4 regions of the Arthrobacter sp. U41 genome follow, and region 1 is predicted to be linked to each of the others. Evidence: riboswitches for the same ligand, from Rfam matches in the RefSeq annotation. Region 1 holds a riboswitch; each other region holds the start of a gene.
What was found. A riboswitch is a leader RNA that binds a small molecule or an ion and turns the genes downstream of it on or off. The one in region 1 is predicted to bind S-adenosylmethionine.
Positions count from the first base shown of each region.

Region 2: another riboswitch for S-adenosylmethionine. It lies ahead of ASPU41_RS08280 (cobalamin-independent methionine synthase II family protein); the one in region 1 lies ahead of ASPU41_RS11880 (bifunctional o-acetylhomoserine/o-acetylserine sulfhydrylase).
Region 3: another riboswitch for S-adenosylmethionine. It lies ahead of ASPU41_RS04385 (DUF1737 domain-containing protein); the one in region 1 lies ahead of ASPU41_RS11880 (bifunctional o-acetylhomoserine/o-acetylserine sulfhydrylase).
Region 4: another riboswitch for S-adenosylmethionine. It lies ahead of ASPU41_RS19255 (aminotransferase class V-fold PLP-dependent enzyme); the one in region 1 lies ahead of ASPU41_RS11880 (bifunctional o-acetylhomoserine/o-acetylserine sulfhydrylase).

Region 1 covers NZ_CP015732.1:2,612,754-2,615,963, reverse strand. The annotation lists gene ASPU41_RS11880 (bifunctional o-acetylhomoserine/o-acetylserine sulfhydrylase) at 76-1,392, opposite strand; SAM riboswitch class IV at 1,456-1,571, opposite strand; gene ASPU41_RS11875 (VOC family protein) at 1,786-2,424, shown strand; gene ASPU41_RS11870 (CPBP family intramembrane glutamic endopeptidase) at 2,585-3,210, opposite strand, start outside.
Region 2 covers NZ_CP015732.1:1,774,073-1,777,282, reverse strand. The annotation lists gene ASPU41_RS08285 (adenylosuccinate synthase) at 1-1,142, opposite strand, end outside; SAM riboswitch class I at 1,439-1,542, shown strand; gene ASPU41_RS08280 (cobalamin-independent methionine synthase II family protein) at 1,554-2,762, shown strand; gene ASPU41_RS08275 (uracil-DNA glycosylase) at 2,918-3,210, shown strand, end outside.
Region 3 covers NZ_CP015732.1:925,416-928,625, reverse strand. The annotation lists gene ASPU41_RS04395 (O-succinylhomoserine sulfhydrylase) at 1-449, opposite strand, end outside; gene ASPU41_RS04390 (rhodanese-like domain-containing protein) at 450-869, opposite strand; gene ASPU41_RS04385 (DUF1737 domain-containing protein) at 866-1,174, opposite strand; SAM riboswitch class IV at 1,188-1,302, opposite strand; gene ASPU41_RS04380 (aminodeoxychorismate lyase) at 1,482-2,441, opposite strand; gene cls (cardiolipin synthase) at 2,535-3,210, shown strand, end outside.
Region 4 covers NZ_CP015732.1:4,223,188-4,226,397, reverse strand. The annotation lists gene ASPU41_RS19260 (class I SAM-dependent methyltransferase) at 1-196, opposite strand, end outside; gene ASPU41_RS19255 (aminotransferase class V-fold PLP-dependent enzyme) at 291-1,745, opposite strand; SAM riboswitch class IV at 1,780-1,893, opposite strand; gene hisN (histidinol-phosphatase) at 2,006-2,818, opposite strand; gene rsgA (ribosome small subunit-dependent GTPase A) at 2,920-3,210, opposite strand, start outside.

The DNA of each region.
Region 1 (3,210 bases):
TATGACTCCCCGCGTTAAACGCCTGTCCCGGCACCCGCGCCACAAGGGCGGGGATGCCGGGTGCCGGGAGCTCGCTCAGGCGGTTTTGGCCGCGCGGAATCCGGCGTCAAGGTCGGCGAGGATGTCATCGATGTGCTCCAGGCCCACGGAGAGCCGCACGAGGCCGGGGTTCACGCCGGCCACGGTCTGCTGTTCGGCCGTCAACTGGCTGTGGGTGGTCGACGCCGGGTGGATGACGAGGGAGCGCACGTCGCCGATGTTCGCCACGTGCGAGTGCAGTTCAAGGGCGTCGACGAAGCGCTTTCCGGCCTCGGCTCCCCCGGCGATGTTGAAGGAAACGACGGCGCCGGTCCCCTGGGGACCGTACTTGCGTCCGCGCTCGTACCAGGGGCTGGAGGGCAGCCCGGCGTAGGCGACGGATGCGACGTCGTCCCTGGCCTCGAGCCATCCGGCGACCTTGATGGCGTTCGCGACATGCCGCTCCATGCGCAGGCTCAGCGTCTCGATGCCCTGGGCGATGAGGAAGGCGTTGAACGGGGACACCGCCGATCCGAGGTCGCGCAGGAGCTGGACGCGGGCCTTGAGGATGTAGGCGAGGTTGGCGCCGAGGGCCCCGTCCGCGCCAAGGTCCCGGGCGTAGACCAGGCCGTTGTAGGTGGGGTCGGGGGTGTTGAAACCGGGGAAGCGCGCCGGGTCCTTGCCGAAATCGAAGTTGCCGGAGTCCACGATCACACCCGCGATTGCGGCCCCGTGGCCGCCGAGGTACTTCGTGGCCGAGTGCACCACGATGTCCGCACCCCACTCGATCGGCCGGATCAGGTACGGGGTGGAGAGGGTGTTGTCCACGATCAGCGGGACCCCGGCCTCGTGCGCCACCGCCGAGATGCCCTCGATGTCCAGCACGTCCTGGCGGGGGTTCGAGACGACCTCGCCGAAGAACAGCTTGGTGTTGGGCTGCACGGCCTCACGCCACTGTGCCAGGTTGTCGGGGTCCGCCACGAAGGTGACGGAGATGCCGAACTTCTTCAGCGTATGCGCCAGCAGGTTGTAGGTGCCGCCGTAGAGGCTGGGGCTGGCCACCACGTGGTCGCCGGCCTCGGCGACGTTGAGGATCGCGAAGGTTTCCGCGGCCTGGCCGGAGCTCAGCAGCAGTGCCGCGAGCCCGCCTTCCAGGCTGGCCACGCGCTGCTCCACCGCGTCCTGGGTGGGGTTGCCGATCCGGGTGTAGATGGGAGCCAGTTCGGCCAGGGCGAAGCGGTTGGCGGCGCTCTCGGCGCTGGGGAAGACGAACGACGTCGTCTGGTAGATCGGCAGCGAGCGGGCGCCGGTGGCGCTGTCCGGCTCCTGGCCGGCATGGATCTGGCGGGTTTCGAAGGACCAGGCATTGGACATCGGGACACTCCTCGAGATACCGGGCACAGGCAACCCGGGGCTCGTTGGCCCGGGCCGGCGCTGGCGCCGCGCTTGCCTTCCGGCGGGTGCCGGACGGCCAGGTCCTCACCCGGGGCACCCCACCGCGATACGAGGGTTGCCGGCCAGCAAGCCGGGGCTGTGTGCTGGCACTCATGACCTTGCCCCCAGTCTAGGAACCGGTTCATGGCTGTGGATAGCTTTGTGACGAAGATGAAGTGGGGCGGCCGGCGGGGGCGATGGGGCCCCTGCCGTCCCCCGTTGACTGCCGTTGACAAGGAACGATGCTGGTCCCGGGGCCGTGACATCGGAGATCCCACCACGGTAAGGGGCACCTAAGCTGAGAGCCCCATCACAAAGTGCCAAGATGAAGGCATGCGCATGGATCACGTCTCTTACGCCTGTGAACAAGATGGCCTCGCTGCCACCACCGAACGAATTGCGTCTGCCCTCGGCGTCGAAGCCGTGAAGGGCGGAGTACACCCCAGATTCGGGACCCGCAACATGATTATCCCGCTCGCGGGACACAAATACCTCGAGGTCGTGGAGGTCCTGAACCACCCGGCCTCGGACAAGGCACCCTTCGGCCAGGCCGTCCGTGCACGCTCCGAAGCAGGCGGCGGCTGGATGGGCTGGTGCGTCGAAGTGGACGACCTGGCCCCGTTTGAGGAACGCCTTGGCCGGTCCGCCGTCAGCGGCAACCGCAAGTTCCCCGACGGCCGCGAACTGGTCTGGAAGCAGATCGGCATCCTCGGGCTCATCGCCGATCCCCAGGTCCCGTACATGCTCAAGTGGGAAGGCGATCCGGAACTCCACCCGTCGAAGGCCTACGAGAGCAACGTCAAGATGTCCGCCCTCACGATCGCCGGCTCGGCCGAGCGGGTCACCGAATGGCTCGGTGTTCCGGTCGAAAAGCCGCTCGAAGACGTGGCCGTGAACTGGCTCGCTCCCCGCGGGACACCCGGTATCCTCTCCGTCACGTTCGAGACGGCCTCCGGCGCCGTCACGATCTAGCACTCCACCGCCCCACACTTCGGCCGCCATCAGCGGGTGCCAACGACGTCACCCACCGATGGCGGCCGAAATCTTCTAATACAGGCGACGCGGGGTCACTTCGCGCCCATCCGGAGCCTCCGGATGGGCGCGAAGTGACCCCGCGTTGCGTTGTGCACATTCAGCCCAGGCCGATGGCCTTGCCGAAGAGGCTGAAGCCCACGAAGGCCACGATGTCCAGCACCGAGTGGGCGATCACCAGCGGCATCACCCGCCGGGTTTTGGTGTAGGCCAGCGCGAAGATAACGCCCATGACGGCGTTACCGATGAACGGCCCGAAGCCCTGGTAGAGGTGGTAGCTGCCGCGCAGCATCGAACTGGCGAAGATCGCCAGCGGCAGGCTCCAGCCGAACTTGCCGAGCCGGTCCAGCAGGTAGCCCACCACGATCACCTCCTCGACAATCCCGTGCCGGATCGCGGAGAGCACCAGCACCGGCACTGTCCACCAGTAGGCGTCCAGCGCACTGGGGATAATCGCCGTCGTGATGCCGAGCGCACGGCCTGCGGCATAGAGGCCCAGCGACGGGATGCCGATCAGAGCCGCCAGGCCGAACCCCTGCAGCAGGTCCCTGCCGGGGCGGGCAAAATTGAATCCCAGTTTCCGGAACGCGCTGACGCCGTGGCCGCTGCTTCCGGACGCCCGGTGTTCGGTCAGGAAATAGATCACCAGGACCACCGGCACCAGGGCGAAAACGATATCCAGCAGCTGGTAGGTGAGGTCGAAGTATTCGCGGCTGCTTTGCGAAC
Region 2 (3,210 bases), 840 kb from region 1:
GTGATGTCCTCGGTCCAGCCTTCGAAGTACTCGAAGATGGGCTTGGCGTGGTGGAATTCGGTCTGGGTCATCGGCATTTCGTCGTGCCGGACGCCGTCGACGTCATAGGCCACGCAGACCGGGATCTGCTCGATGCCCGTGAGCACGTCCAGCTTGGTGACGAAGTAGTCCGTGAAGCCGTTGACGCGGGAGGCGTGCCGCGCCAGCACGGCGTCGTACCAGCCGCAGCGGCGGGGCCGGCCGGTGTTGACGCCGAACTCGCCGCCGGTCTTCTGCAGGTACATACCCATGTCGTCGAACAGTTCCGTGGGGAAAGGACCTGCGCCCACGCGGGTGGTGTACGCCTTGATGATGCCGATGGAGCGCGAGATGCGGGTGGGGCCGATGCCCGAGCCCACGGAGGCGCCGCCGGCGGTCGGGTTCGAGGAGGTCACGAAGGGGTAGGTGCCGTGGTCGACGTCCAGGAACGTGGCCTGGCCGCCCTCCATGAGGACCACCTTGCCCTCGTCCAGCGCGGTGTTCAGGACATAGGTGCTGTCGATGACCAGCGGGCGGAGGCGCTCGGCGAAGGACAGGAAGTACTCCACGATCTCATCCACCTCGATGTCGCGGCGGTTGTAGACCTTGACCAGGAGTTCGTTCTTCTGGCGCAGCGAGCCTTCGACCTTCTGGCGCAGGATGGAGGCGTCAAAGACGTCCTGGACGCGGATGCCGAGGCGGGCCACCTTGTCCATGTAGGCCGGGCCGATGCCGCGTCCGGTGGTGCCGATGGCGCGGCTGCCGAGGAACCGCTCGGTGACCTTGTCCAGGACCTGGTGGTAGGGCGCCACGAGGTGGGCGTTGGCGGAGACCCGCAGCTTGGAGGTGTCCGCGCCGCGCGCTTCCAGGCCGTCGATCTCCTGGAACAGCGCCTCGAGGTTCACCACGCAGCCGTTGCCGATAATCGGAACCGCGTTGGGGCTCAGGATGCCGGCCGGAAGGAGCTTGAGCTCATACTTCTCACCGCCTACGACGACGGTGTGCCCGGCATTGTTGCCGCCGTTGGGCTTGACGACGTAGTCGACGCGGCCACCAAGCAGGTCAGTGGCTTTACCTTTGCCTTCGTCGCCCCATTGGGCTCCGACGATCACGATTGCTGGCATGGGATCCTCCCCCATTCGTTCGGGCCGAATTCCGTGTGGTTCACCAGGGTGTTCACCGGAGCTCAGCGCCGTTCATGAGAATGCCCCGAATCTACCGCTGTGCTCTTACCATCAACGCCAGAGTCCGGGGCTCTTACCACCCAAGTTTAGCCGATAGCGGTGGCGGCGACTCATTTGACCATCCAATGGACTTCCCGGTGGACTTCCCGCAGGCTGCGCCGGCGACCGGTGTCCAGCCTGCGGGAACATCGGCGTCAGGGCTTGCGCGGGGTCTCTTGGTGGAATTAAGTAAGAGTTGACCATCCCGAGCGGCCGAGGGACCTGAACCGTTGACGCCGCAGCAACCCTGCCGGACACTGCCCTGTGACGGCAAAGGTGCTACCGCCAGGACCGATGGAAAGGAAGCACCCCATGCTCCAGAACACCGACCATATCCGCGCCACCCACGCCGGTTCGCTGCCCCGCACCCCCGAGCTCATCGCCGCGAACGAGGCCAAGGAAGCGGACGGCATCACCCCCGAGTTCCTGGACCTGCTGGAAACCTCCGTGGTGGAGATCGTGCAGCGCCAGAAAGACCTCGGCATCGAGATCGCCAACGACGGCGAATACGGGCACACCATGTCCAGCTCGGTGGACTACGGAGCCTGGTGGAACTACTCGTTCAGCCGGCTCGGCGGGCTCGTGCCCACGGACGTGGACCGCTGGGCGGACGCCGCGGTGCACCGCTCAAGCCCCGGGAACATCGTGCTGACCTCCTTCCCGGACCGGCGCGACCGGCAGAAGTTCAACGATGCCTACAACGATCCGTCCTCCGGGATCCTGGCGCACCGCAAGAGCGTCACGCAGCCGAAGATCGCGGGCCCGCTGCACTACACCGGTCAGGCGCTCGTCGGCTCGGACATCGCCAACCTCAAGACCGGGATGGCCGCCGCCGGGCTGTCCGAGGGCTTCGTGGCCTCCCTGTCCCCCGGCTCCTGCGCCCGCGTCGCCAACGAGTACTACAAGACGGACGAGGAGCTCCTCTACGCCTGCGCCGACGCCATGCGCGAGGAATACAAGGCCATCATCGACGCCGGGCTCACGGTCCAGCTCGACGACCCCTCGCTGGCCGAAAGCTGGGACCAGATCAACCCGGAACCGAGCCTGGCCGACTACCTCAAGTTCATCCAGCTCAGGGTCGAGGCCACAAACTGGGCCCTGCGCGACCTCCCCCAGGAACAGATCCGGCTGCACGTCTGCTGGGGCTCCTGGCACGGCCCGCACACCACGGACATCCCCTTCGCGGACATCATCGACTCCGTCCTGCAGGTCAACGCGGGCGGCTACTCGTTCGAGGCCGCCAACGTCCGCCACGAGCATGAATGGCGCGTCTGGGAGGACACTAAGCTCCCGGACGGAAAAGTCATCATCCCCGGCGTCGTCTCCCACGCCACCAACGTCGTCGAGCACCCGGACCTGGTCGCTGACCGGATCGTACGCTTCGCCCAATTGGTGGGCCGGGAAAATGTGATTGCCTCCACAGACTGCGGTCTCGGCGGCCGGGTGCACCCCCAAATCGCCTTTGCCAAGCTGGAATCCCTGGGTGAAGGCGCCCGCCGCGCCACCGCGCGGCTCTGGTAGGAGGCCTCCGGCCGACCCGGCATTTCGCAGGGCTTGATAGACTAATAAGGATCGACCAGGAATCGGTCCACACCACATTTTCAAACCACACCGTATTCGGCGTGCCCCCGGACGGTCTGGCAGCTTCACCAATCCCGCAGGAGACTCAGCAATATATGACAGCCTTGGCCACTGAAAATTCCCGCGAACAGCTTCTGAGCCGCCGCTACGAACCTAGCGTCGCGGCCGTCAACGAGTTGTGCGACACGCTGCAGGCAACCAAAGCTGGCATGAATGTCCCGTATGTGGATCCGATGCACGACGTGGACGAGTGCCGCATCATCAGCCTCTTCTCCAACATCGGAACCGAGGACGAGTCGGGTTTCATCACTGCCGGTGACGAGGAAGCCGCCACCCGCCTGCTCGGCGTCCAGTGGAAGCTGGGCCTGCGCCCCGAGTACGTAATGCC
Region 3 (3,210 bases), 1.7 Mb from region 1:
TCCGAGAGCGCCGACCGCCACTGCTCCAGGTCCGGGCCGTCCACGAAGACCGTCTCCACACCCCAGCGGGGAAGGATTTCGTTGAGGATCACGAAGCAGGAGCCGAACAGTGAACGGGCCGCGACCACACGGTCGCCGGCGGCCAGCAGGGCGCCGAGGGCGGTGAAGACCGCGGACATCCCCGAGGCGGTGGCGAAACATGCCTCGGTGCCTTCGAGCAGCCGGAGCCGTTCCTGGAAGGTGGCCACCGAGGGGTTGCCGTAGCGGGAGTACACGAAGCGCTCGTCCTCGCCGGTGAACGCCCGCTCCGCGGCGGCCGCGGATTCGTAGACGAAGCCGGAGTTCAGGAAGATCGGCTCGGACGTTTCCTGGAAAGCGGTGCGGTCGAGTCCGCCGCGGACAGCCTGGGTGTCGGCGCTCCAGCCGGCGGCGTCAGGGTTGAAGCTCACTTAGTGCTTTCCGGACTGGGTGGGAAGGCCGCGGTTCTTCCAGCCGTTGACAGTGCGCTCGCCGTCGCGGTCCGGTTCGCCTTCGAAACCTTCGAGGACGTTATAGGAGGTGTAGCCGGCCTCCGTCGCGGCGACCGCAGCGGCGATGGAACGGGCACCCGAACGGCACAGGAACACCAGCTCGTTGCCTTCGGCGCCGGCGGCCTGCTGTTTCAGCTGCGCAACGAACTGCGAATTGGGGATGCCTCCGGCAAGATTCCACTGGATGAAGAGCGGATCGTTCCGTTTCCCGCCTGCGGGGGCGGTGTCCGGGGTGCCGATGTGGGCCCATTCGCCCTCGGTGCGGACGTCCACCAGGATGGCGCCGTCCTCGAGCTTGGCCCAGGCCTGCTGCGGGGTGAGGTCCCCGGCGTAGCTCACGCGTGGCCCTCGCCGTCGAACTCAAGATCATCCACGGCGTTGGCGACGGCGGCGTCGGCGCTGGCGATTGCCGCCGGCAGCACGACGGCCTGGGCCACGATGACGCTGCCGCCGTTGAATGTGGCTGCCGGGCTGCCGTGCAGCACGTAGCCGTCGGCCAGGGCGGCCGAGACGCGCTCGCAGAAGGCGCGGTCATCGGGGCCGGTGAACAGGCGGTACGCCAGTTTCTCCTCGGCGGACCCGTGGAGTGCGGGGGACGGGGCTGGTGCTGTACCGGGGACAGCGGGGGCGGACGCGTCAGGCATGACGGATCTCCTTCTTTCACGCTTGCAGCTCGAATGGTCGATATGCCGAGTATTCACCTGAGGCACCCCGCCGCGAAAGGGAGGGTTGCCGACCGGCCAGTCAGGGCTTGGCGCCGGTTCTCATTACTCACCAAAAAACGTAACACCTCCGACGCCGGCCCGCAGACCCGCCGTCGTCATGTTAGGTAACGGGACCAACTGCAACGCGGGGTCACGTAGCGCCCATCCGGGGCCTCCGGACGGGCGCAAAGTGACCCCGCGTTGTGGTCGGCGTTGTGGTCGGCGTTGGGGTGGGTGCGGGGCGGGACTACTCGATGGTGGCGTAGAGCGCGTTCAGTTCCGCCGTGAGTTGCCGGCGCAGCTCCGGCGTGCCGATTTCCTTGCCGTCGATGTGGTTGACGGGCGCCAGCAGCCGGATGCTGGAGATCAGCCACACGGCGTCGGCGTCGTACAGGTCATGGGGTTCCAGCGGGCCGTAGCCCAGCTCCCAGCCGGCGGCCTTGGCCGCAGTGAACAGGGCTCCCTGCGAGGTGCCGGGGAGGATCCCGCTGTCGAGCTGGGGCGTGATGAGCCGGCGGACGGTGCGGACCCCGCCGGCCCCGTCGTCGGAGGTTTCCAGGTGCGCGAGCAGAACGGTCGACGTCGGACCCTCCAGGACCCGGCCGTCCGCGGAGGTGAAGATGACGTCGTCCGCGCCCTGGCGGTGCGCGTAGCGCAGGGCCGCCATGTTGACGGCGTAGGAGAGGGTCTTGGCGCCCATCAGCAGCCACGGGGCCCGTTCCCCGACATCGCTGTCATAGCCGCGGTCCAGCAGGATGACGTCGACGCCGGTCTCGCGCTGGCGTCTCCCGGTGGGGCCGGGGGCGGAGGCCTGGACCCAGCAGGTGGGCCCGGCCGCCCCCTCGACGCCGCGGGTCACGAGGAGCTTGACCACCAGTTCGTCGTCGTTGACGGCCGCGGCGCTGGGCGCATGCTGGCGCCGGTATTCGCTGATCGCCGTTGCGATGGCCCGGCGCCAGGCGCCCTCCGCGGGGATGTCGAGCTCCAGCAGCCGGGCGGACCCGGCCAGCCGGTCCAGGTGTGCCTGGAGCTTGCGGGGCTGGCCGCCCACTGCCAGCAGCGACTCGAAGACGCCGTCGCCGCGGGTGGCGCCCTGGTCCGTCGCCATCAGCTGCGGCTTGGTCGCATCGGCCAGCCGGCCGTCGTCGAAGGCGGGATCCAGGAAGACCAGCACCGGGACGGGGGCGGGAAGGGCAGGAGAAGTCATGGCTTCAGCTTAGTGCGGCAGGCCGCGGGATAGGATTTGAAGATTGCCCGTTCCGGAACTATTCCGCGGGTCTGGAACTTGAGGGGTTCGCCTGTGCTGTGGCCATTTTCCCTGGCGGAAACACTTCCGTCCTGGGTGATCCTGATTCTGACTGTGGTTGACCTCGCCATCCGGGTGCTGGCCCTCGGTATCATCCCCGGAAACCGCCGTCCCACCACGGCCATGGCCTGGCTGTTGATCATCTTCTTTGTTCCGGCCGTGGGCCTGGTCCTCTTCCTGCTCTTCGGCAATTTCCGGCTCTCCCGCAAGCGCCGGTCGCAGCAGGATGCGGTGAACGCCCGGGTGCGCGCCGGCGCCTCGGAACTGGCGATGCTGGAAAGCAGCTACGAGGGCCCGGAATGGGTGTCCTCCGCGGCGGAACTGAACAAGACCCTGGGCTCCCTTCCCATGGTGGACGGCAACCACGTGGAGCTCCTGCCCGGTTACCCGGACTCGATCAAGGCCATGGCGGCCGCCGTCCGTGAAGCTGAATCCTTCGTCAACGCGGAGTTCTACATCATGAGCTCGGACCACATCACGGACGATCTGCTGACCGCGATGGAGGAAGCCGCAGAGCGCGGCGTCGAAGTCCGCCTGCTGTTCGACCACCTGGGGACGCTGCGCATCAAGGGCTACCGCAGGCTCATTGCCCGGCTCAAGGCCAGCAAGATCCGCTGGCGGCCCATGTTGCCGCTGAACCCGCTGCAGGGGCAGTGGCGCCGGCCGGACC
Region 4 (3,210 bases), 1.6 Mb from region 1:
CCACCAGCAGCGCCGTGAACTTCCCGGTTCCGGCGCCGACGTCCGCGGCGTCCTTCGCGCCGGCGGGAATCAGCCAGTCGGCCGAGTCAGCGGGGTAGCCCGGGCGGACGCGTTCGTAGTGTTCCCCGCCGTCCCGGAAGCTCTGCCCCAGCTTCTGGCGCCGCTCCTGGTGCAGTTTGGGTCCGCCGCGTGCCACGTGCGTTCTCCTTAGGCAGGTCCGGATGGGTACCTTCCGAATTTACCGCACGAAGCACGGGCCGCGTTTCCTTGGCTTTGCCCCCGCCGGGCCATCAGTCCAGCGTGCAGGGCGCGGCGCCGGCGGTGCCGGGTGTGTTGGGAGCCCAGTGCGGGTAGCTGCGGGTGTCGTTGGACGGCACCCAGCGTCCGGCGTCCACCACATAGTCCCAGCCGAGGCCGGTCCGGCGCAGGTCCTGGATTCCGGCGAGCAGCCGCTCGGCGTCCTCCAGCCGGGAACCCAGGCCGAAGCTGGCCCGCAGCGATCCGGAGGGCAGCCCGAGCCGCCGGAGCAGGGGGTGCGCGCAGAAGCGGCCGTCGCGCAGACCGATGCCGTGTTCGGCCGACAGGTAGGCCGCCACCAGGCCCGCGTCGTAGCCCTCCAGCGAGAAGTTGACGACGCCGATTGTGCCGGTGCCCGGCCCGGTGCCTGCGGGCGCATCGAAGGAAGCACTATCCGAGAAGATCTGGTGCACCCTGACGCCGTCGATCCGGGCCAGGCCCTCGACGAGGAAGGACCGGATGGCGTTTTCGTGCGCGTGCCACTGTTCCGCGTCAAGGTCGGCAATCACCTGGGTGGCGCGGGCCAGGGCGGCGGCGCCAAGGACATTGGGGGAACCGCCCTCGTGCCGGGCAGGACCGGTGGTCCAGCTGACCGTGTCGATCCGGGCATCCTGGACGGCTCCGCCGCCGGCCAGGTGCGGTGTGCCGGCGTCGAGCCAGTCGGGACGGCCGACAAGCACTCCGGCGCCGAACGGTGCGTAGAGCTTGTGCCCGGAAAAGGCGAGATAGTCGATGCCGTCCGCCGCGATATTGATCCGCCGATGCGGCGCCAGTTGCGCGGCGTCGACGACGATCCGGGCGCCGAATTCGTGGGCCAGGGCGGCCAGGGCCCGGATCGGCAGGATCTCTCCGGTGACGTTGGAGGCGCCGGTCACGGCGAGCAGGCTGACGCCGCCGTAAGCGAGTTCCCCGCGGAGCAGTTCCAGCGTCGCGGCCAGGGTGGGAGCGGCGATGACGCTGCGGTGCGGCACGCTCTGCCACGGCAGGAGGTTGGCATGGTGTTCGATGTCGAGATAGAGCACCTCGCCGGTGTGGGACCCGTCGGCGACCGGCAGGCAGCCCGCCAGCAGGTTCAGGGAATCGGTGGTGTTCCGGGTGAAAATCACCGAATCGTCCGGGCGGCCGCCGACGAAATCCCGGACAATGCTGCGGGCGTTCTCGTAGACCGAGGTGCTGATCTGGGAGGCATAACCGGCGCCGCGGTGGACACTGGCGTAGTACGGCAGGATCTCGTTGAGGTACGCCGAAACCACGGACAGGGCAGGGGCCGAGGCGCCGTAATCCAGGTTGGCGTAGCGGACGCTGCCGCCCTGAATGAGGGGGGCCTGGATCTCGGCGCCGGTCACCGCGGCCAGGGGCCGGCGGGCGACGGCGAACCTCGCCTCGTGGAGGGTCTGGCCGGCGCCGGACGGCAGTTCGGCAGTGGCAGGAAAAGTGGCAGTCGTCATGGGACCTCGCTCGAAAAGGACCCCACGCACCGGGGATCCGCGCTTGCCGGGTCCGTTCCGGACCGGCCAGGTCGTCACCCGGGGCACCCCACCGCGAATGGAGGGTTGCCGGCCAGCAAACCGGGGTTTAGCGCTGGCACTCGTGACCTGCTTCGAGCCTAGGACATCCGTGCGGGAGCGGAAAAGACAGGGCCCTTATGTGAAGCGCTTTATTACGGCACGGCTCCGGGAGGTGCGGTCGAAACGGCCGCCGCCAGGGCCTAGAGCAGGTCGTCCAGCCCCGGGTTGAGGCGTTTGAGGACCTCCGAGTGCAGGATGGAGTTGGTGGCGAGGGCGTTGCCGCCGAAGGGGCCGTCCTCTCCTTCGAGGGAGGTGAAGCGTCCGCCGGCCTCCGTGACGATCGGAACCAGGGCGGCCATATCGTAGAGGTTCAGTTCAGGCTCGCAGGCGATGTCGACGGCGCCTTCGGCCACGAGGCAGTAGGACCAGAAGTCGCCGTAGGCGCGGGTGCGCCAGACTTCCTCGGTCAGGCCCAGGAACTCATCGAGGTTGCCGCGCTGCTTCCAGCCGCCCAGACTGGAGTAGGACAGCGAGGCGTCCGCGAGCTTGGAGACGTTGGAGACCTTCAGCCGGGTGGCGGCGGCCAGCGACCGACCCATGTAGGCGCCGGCGCCCTTGGCAGCCCACCAGCGTTTCCCCAGTGCCGGGGCGCTCACGACGCCGACGACCGGCTCGCCCTCGTCGACGAGGGCGATCAGCGTGGCCCAGACGGGGACGCCGCGGACGAAGTTCTTGGTCCCGTCGATCGGGTCGATGATCCAGCGGCGGGAGCCGTGGCCGGAACTGCCGAACTCCTCGCCCAGGACGGCGTCGCGCGGCCGGGAGCGGGACAGCTGGCCGCGGATGGCTTCCTCGACGGACTTGTCGGCGTCCGTCACCGGCGTCAGGTCCGGCTTCGTCTCGACCCGAAGGTCGAGTGCCTTGAAGCGGCTCATGGTCTGGGAATCTACGGAATCTGCCAGTACATGGGCAAGGCGCAGGTCATCGTTGTAGCTCGAAGCGGGTTGACTCATGGTTCCAAACTACCGCCAAAGCGGGCGCCCTGGCGGGAGGCCGGGTGGCTGCGCCGCCGGAGGCGGCCCGGCACAGGGCGATCCGCGCCCCGATTGCCCGCTCAGGAGACGGTGCCCAGCTCCTTGACGTCCTGTGCTTCCATCCGCGGGTCCGTCCCCAACAGGCGGCGCAGCGAGCTGAGCCGGGCCGGGCCGGATTCGCCCGCGTGGCCGGCGGCCACCCAGGCGTCCACGCCGCAGTTGACGGCGCTGGAGTCGTGCTTGCAGCCCCGCTCGCAGGCGTCGGTTCCGGGTTCAAGGTCCGGGAAGGAGTGCAGGATCCGGTCGGGGTCCACGTGGGCCAGGCCGAAGGAGCGGATGCCGGGGGTGTCGATGATCCAGCTGCCTGCGGG